DNA from 2 places in the Streptomyces sp. NPDC014907 genome. Region 2 is predicted to be linked to the other one. Evidence: riboswitches for the same ligand, from Rfam matches in the RefSeq annotation. Region 2 holds a riboswitch; the other holds the start of a gene.
The links. A riboswitch is a leader RNA that binds a small molecule or an ion and turns the genes downstream of it on or off. The one in region 2 is predicted to bind cobalamin.
Positions count from the first base shown of each region.

Region 1: it holds a riboswitch for cobalamin, as region 2 does, so the genes downstream of both, ACZ3IL_RS02045 (ribonucleoside-diphosphate reductase subunit alpha) here and cobN (cobaltochelatase subunit CobN) in region 2, are expected to answer to the same signal.

Region 1 is NZ_JBVHEG010000001.1:470,715-473,915, forward strand. It holds gene mctP (monocarboxylate uptake permease MctP) at 1-599, shown strand, start outside; gene ACZ3IL_RS02040 (GNAT family N-acetyltransferase) at 692-1,201, shown strand; cobalamin riboswitch at 1,265-1,391, shown strand; gene ACZ3IL_RS02045 (ribonucleoside-diphosphate reductase subunit alpha) at 1,523-3,201, shown strand, end outside.
Region 2 is NZ_JBVHEG010000003.1:363,233-366,433, reverse strand. It holds gene cobN (cobaltochelatase subunit CobN) at 1-1,301, opposite strand, end outside; cobalamin riboswitch at 1,341-1,477, opposite strand; gene ACZ3IL_RS10825 (cobalamin biosynthesis protein CobG) at 1,587-2,810, shown strand; gene ACZ3IL_RS10820 (precorrin-8X methylmutase) at 2,807-3,201, shown strand, end outside.

The DNA of each region.
Region 1 (3,201 bases), on a different contig from region 2:
TCGCCGCGATCGGCATCGGCGCGCTCGTCCCCGCCGCGATCATGTCGATCGCCGCCGCCAACCTCTTCACCAGGAACATCTACAAGGACTTCATCAAGCCGGACGCCACCCCGGCGCAGGAGACCAAGGTCTCCAAGATCGTCTCGCTCCTGGTGAAGGTCGGCGCGCTCGTCTTCGTCCTCACCATGGACAAGACGGTCGCGATCAACTTCCAGCTCCTCGGCGGCATCTGGATCCTGCAGACCTTCCCGGCCCTGGTCGGCGGCCTGTTCACCCGCTGGTTCCACCGCTGGGCGCTGCTCGCGGGCTGGGCCGTGGGCATGGTCTACGGCACGGTCGCCGCCTACGGCGTCGCCAGCCCGACCCAGAAGCACTTCGGCGGCTCCTCCGCCGAGATCCCGGGCATCGGCGAGATCGGCTACATCGGTCTCACCGCCTTCGTCCTCAACGTCCTGGTCACCGTGGTCCTCACCTTCGTCCTCAAGGCCGCCAAGGCCCCCGAGGGCGTGGACGAGACCTCGCCGTCGGACTACACGGCGGACGCCGGCGACCCGGGCGTGAAGACCGAGATGGAGGAGATCACCGCGCCGACGCGCTGATTCCGCACGCACGCGCGCGCGTGACGGGCCCGGGGGCCTCCCGTCGGGAGACCCCCGGGCCCCGTCGCGTCCCCGGCGGGCACACTGCCCCCATGGACTTCACGATCAGGGCGGTACGGCCCGAGGAGTACGAGGCGCTCGGCGAGCTGACCGGGCGCACCTATCTGGACGACGGACTGCTGGCGTACGGGGCCGAGGACTCCTACCTGGCGGTGCTGCGGGACACGGCGCGGCGGGCCCGCGAGAGCGAGGTCCTCGTCGCGGAGGACACCGGGGCCGCGCCGGGCCGGATCGTCGGCGGGGTGACCTTCGCCCGGGGCGGCACGCCGTGGGCCGACATCGCCGTGGAGGGCGAGGCCGAGTTCCGGATGCTCGTGGTCGCCCGGGAGGCCCGCGGCCGGGGCATCGGGGAGGCGCTCGTACGGGCCTGTGCCGACCGGGCGCGGGCCCTCCCGGGGTGCGCCCGGATCGTGCTCTCCACGGACTCCGTGATGACCTCCGCGCACCGGATCTACGAGCGTCTGGGCTTCGTCCGCACCCCGCACCGGGACTGGGAGCCGATCCCCGATCACCCCCTGCTCACCTACTCCTTGGAGTTCTGAGCCTCCCCACCGTCCCGAGTCGTGACACAACATGTGGGGGGTGCCGCGAGCGGTGCCCCCCACATGTATGCTCGTCCTCGCTGTCGACGCAGGGGAATCCGGCGCGAATCCGGAACTGTCCCGCAACGGTGTGCTTCGTGCGGTTTCGTCCGGAGCGAGTCCGAGCACCTGCGACCAGCGCGCCCGGTCCGTCCGTTCCGGGTGCCTACAGACGTCCGGGCCTCGCGGAGTGGGCCGGTGGACGCGGCGCGTCGTGCCTGGACGCCCGCCCGCCCGCCTTCCCTCCCCGCGGCCCCGAGCCGAGCGAGGGAGAGCCCCCACGTGACCATCGCGCCCGCCGATCCGGCTTCGGCCGAGGCTTCCGCGGTCGAGAGCGACGGACCCGGGACCGTGCTGCTGCGGACCCTGACCGACCTCACCGCCGATCTCCCCGACACCGACCCCGGCAAGGTCGCCGCCGCCGCGCTCCGCGGCCGCAGCGCCGCGTCGGACGAGGCGGAGCTGCGCGAGCTGGCCACCGAGGCGGCCGCCGGCCTCATCGCCGAGGACCCCGCCTACTCCCGGCTCGCCGCCCGGCTCCTCACCATCACCATCGCGGACGAGGCCGCCTCCCAGGGCTCCGCCGTCTTCTCCGCCTCCGTGGCCGTCGGCCACCGCGAGGGCCTGATCGCGGACCGCACCGCCGGGTTCGTCGCGCTGCACGCCGACCGGCTCGACGCGACGATCGACCCGGCCGGCGACGACCGCTTCGGCTACTTCGGCCTGCGCACCCTCTACTCGCGCTACCTGCTGCGCCACCCGATCACCCGCAAGGTGATCGAGACCCCCCAGCACTTCATGCTGCGCGTCGCCTGCGGCCTGGCCGAGGACGAGAGCGTCCGCGCGCTCGACGAAGTGGCCGCGCTGTACGGCCTGATGAGCCGGCTCGACTACCTGCCGTCCTCGCCGACGCTCTTCAACTCCGGCACCCGTCACCCGCAGATGTCCTCCTGCTACCTCCTGGACTCTCCGCAGGACGAGCTGGACTCCATCTACGACCGCTACCACCAGGTCGCGCGCCTCTCGAAGCACGCGGGCGGCATCGGCCTCTCGTACTCCCGCGTCCGCGCCCGCGGTTCCCTGATCCGGGGCACCAACGGGCACTCGAACGGCATCGTGCCGTTCCTGAAGACCCTGGACGCCTCCGTCGCGGCCGTGAACCAGGGCGGCCGCCGCAAGGGCGCCGCCGCCGTCTACCTGGAGACCTGGCACGCGGACATCGAGGAGTTCCTGGAGCTCCGCGACAACACGGGCGAGGACCAGCGCCGCACGCACAACCTCAACCTGGCGCACTGGGTCCCGGACGAGTTCATGCGCCGCGTGAACGCCGACGCCGAGTGGTCGCTGTTCTCCCCGTCGGACGTGCCCGAGCTGGTCGACCTGTGGGGCGACGAGTTCGACGCCGCCTACCGCCGGGCCGAGGCGGCCGGCCTGGCCCGCAAGACGATGCCGGCCCGCGACCTGTACGGCCGGATGATGCGGACCCTGGCCCAGACCGGCAACGGCTGGATGACCTTCAAGGACGCCTCGAACCGGACGGCCAACCAGACCGCCGAGCCCGGCCACACCGTCCACTCCTCCAACCTCTGCACGGAGATCCTGGAGGTCACCGACGACGGCGAGACCGCGGTCTGCAACCTGGGCTCGGTCAACCTCGGCGCGTTCGTGCGGGACGGCGGCATCGACTGGGAGCGCCTGGACGCGACCGTCCGCACGGCCGTCACCTTCCTCGACCGGGTCGTCGACATCAACTTCTACCCGACCGAGCAGGCGGGCCGCTCCAACTCCCGCTGGCGTCCGGTCGGCCTGGGCGCCATGGGCCTCCAGGACGTCTTCTTCCAGCTGCGGATGCCCTTCGACTCCCCGGAGGCGCGGGCGCTCTCCACCCGGATCGCGGAGCGGATCATGCTCGCCGCGTACGAGGCCTCCGCCGACCTCGCCGAGCGCAACGGTCCGCTCCC
Region 2 (3,201 bases):
CGCGCGCGCAGCTCCTCGGGGAGGGTCGCGTACCAGCGCTTGTAGTCGGCGGCCGGGATGCGGACCGGGTTCTTCGCGAGCTGCTCCTCCGTCAGCCAGTCCTGGTCGTGGCCGCCGGCCTCGATGAGGGCGTAGATCAGCTCGTCGCCGTCGCCGGAGACCACGCCGGGGAGGTCCTCGACGGGCCCGAAGTCGTAGCCCTCGGCGATCAGGCGGCGCAGGAGCGCGACGGCGGAGGCGGGGGTGTCGAGGCCGACCGCGTTGCCGATGCGGGAGTGCTTCGTCGGGTACGCGGAGAGGACGAGCGCCAGCTTCTTCCCGGCGTTCGGGATGTGGCGGAGCCGGGCGTGCCGGACGGCGATCCCGGCGACGCGGGCCGCGCGCTCGGCGTCCGCGACGTACGCGGGCAGGCCGTCCTCGTCGATCTCCTTGAAGGAGAACGGGACGGTGATGAGGCGCCCGTCGAACTCGGGCACGGCGACCTGGCTGGCGGCGTCCAGCGGGGAGAGGCCCTCGTCGTTCTCCTCCCACGCGGACCGCGAACCGGTCAGGCACAGGGCCTGGAGGACCGGCACGTCGAGCGCGGCGAGCGCCCCCGCGTCCCAGGCCTCCTCGTCGCCGCCGGCCTGCGCCTCGGCGGGCCTGGTGCCGCCCGCCGCGAGGACGGTGGTGACGATCGCGTCGGCGGTGCGGAGGGTGTCGAGCAGTTCCGGCTCGGGGGCGCGCAGGGAGGCCACGTACAGCGGGAGGGCCTGGGCCCCGGCGTCCTCGACGGCCTCGCAGAGCGCGTCGACGAACGCGGTGTTCCCGCTCATGTGGTGGGCGCGGTAGTAGAGCACGGCGACCGTCGGACCGCCGGTCGTCCGGGGGGTGCGCGCCAGCGGGCCCCAGGTGGGGGCGGCGGCCGGGGCCTCGAAGCCGTGGCCGGTGAGCAGGACGGTGTCGGAGAGGAAGCGGGCCAGCTGTTCCAGGTTGGCGGGGCCGCCGTGCGCCAGGTAGGCGTGCGCCTCGGTGGCGACGCCGACGGGCACGGTGGAGGCCTCCATCAGCTGGGCGTCGGGCGCCTGTTCGCCGCTGAGGACGACCACCGGCTTCCCGGCGGCGCGGATCGCGTCGAGCCCGTCCTCCCAGGAGCGGAGCCCGCCGAGGAGCCGGACGACGACGAGGTCGGCGCCGTCGAGGAGGCCGGGGAGGTCGGCGAGCGGGAGCCGGGACGGGTTGGCGAACCGGTAGGCGACCGGGCCGCCGGCCGCGCGGGCGCTGAGCAGGTCGGTGTCGGAGTGCGACAGCAGCAGGAGCATGGCGAGCGCAGGCCTTCCTCGGGGTTGTCCGCGCCCCGGGTGGTCGTGTGGACGGCGGGAGTTCCTGACTCACCGCCCCGGGGTGCCGGGCCGGCTCACAGTGGCGGGACCGCGCCGGAATCTCACCGGGCTTCCTCCCCGGGGTCCTGGGACCCCATGCCGCTTGCATCCTAGATCGTGCGCTCCGGAGGCCGGAGGGAACGGGAGGGTCGGGCGGATCACACCGGCCCGGAAGCCCGGGAGCCGGACCGGTCGCACCCCGCCGGCCGCCGGTTCCCCGTGGGTATGCTCGCCGCCATGCCGCCCACCCCGCCCCCGCCGCCCGCCCCCGGCGCACCCCGCGTACGGGACCGCGGCGACGCCTGCCCCGGGGCCCTGCGCCTGCACTCCGCCGACGACGGGTTCCTCGCCCGACTGCGGCTGCCCGCAGGCCGCCTGACGCCCGATCAGGTCGAGGTCCTGGCGCACGCGGCGGAGACCCTGGGCGACGGGCGGATCAGCGTCACCTCGCGCGGCAACGCGGAGCTGCGCGGCCTGGCGGACGGCTGCGGGGCGGAGCTGGCGCCGCTCCTGACGGAGGCGGGCCTGCTGCCCTCCCCCACCCACGAACGCGTCCGCAACATCGTGGCCTCCCCGGTCGCCGGCCTCGACGGACTCGGCGCCGCCGACGTGCAGTTGTGGGCCCGCGAACTGGACCGCCTGCTCTGCGCCGCGCCCTGGGCCGCCGCGCTCTCGGGCCGCTTCCTCTTCGTCCTCGACGACGGCCGGGGCGACGTCACCGGCCTCGGCGGGGATGTGACCTTGGTCGCAGCGGACCCGGAGGGCGCGCTCCTGCACACCGGCGCGCGGGCCGTCCGCGTCGCCGCCCCCGACGCCCCGCGCGCCGCGCTCGCCGCCGCCCGCGCCTTCCTGACCGCCGCCCGCGGCGCCGGTACGGGCGCCTGGCGCGTCCGCGAACTGCCGGAGGGGCACGGCGTGGACGTGCGGGGAGCGCTCGCGGAGGCCGGGATCGCGGCGGAGGACGTACGGGAACCGGTCCTGCCCCGGGGGGCGCCCCCCGCCCCCGGCCCCCTCGGCGGGACCGCCCTCCACGTCCTCGCCCCCCTCGGCCGCCTCACCGCCGCCCAGCTGCGGGCCCTGCTGCCCGCCGGCGAGGTGCGGCTCACGCCCTGGCGCGGGGCCGTCGTCACCGGCGCCGGGGCCGGCCGGCTGCCCGGACTCGACGCGCACGGCCTGATCACCCGCCCCGGCTCCCCCTGGGCCGGCGTCAGCGCCTGCACCGGGCGGCCCGGCTGCGCCAAGTCCCTCGCGGACGTACGGGCGGACGCCGTGCCGGGAGCCCCCGGCCTGCCCGTCCACTACTCCGGGTGCGAGCGCCGCTGCGGCCACCCGCACGGCACCTGGGTCGACGTCCTCGCCACCGGCGGCGGCGGCTATCTGGTGGACGGCGCCCCCACCCCCCGCACCTCCCTGCCCGAAGCAGTGACCACGGCCCGTACGACGAGATGAGCGAGAGCACCAGGATGTTCGACTACGAGAAGGACGGGACGGAGATCTACCGCCGGTCCTTTGCCACGATCCGCGCCGAGGCGGATCTCACGGGCCTGCCCGCCGACGTCGCCCAGGTGGCGGTCCGGATGATCCACGCCTGCGGCATGACCGACCTCGTCCAGGACATCGCGTACTCGCCGGGCGTCGTCGCGAGCGCCCGCGCCGCGCTCCGGGCCGGCGCGCCGGTCCTGTGCGACGCGCAGATGGTCGCCAGCGGCGTCACCCGCAAGCGGCTGCCCGCCGGCAACGACGTGGTCTGCACCCTCTCCGACCCGGCCGTGCCGGGCCTCGCCGCCGAGCTGGGCACCACCCGCTCCGCCGCCGCCCTCGAACTGTGGCGCGACCGCCT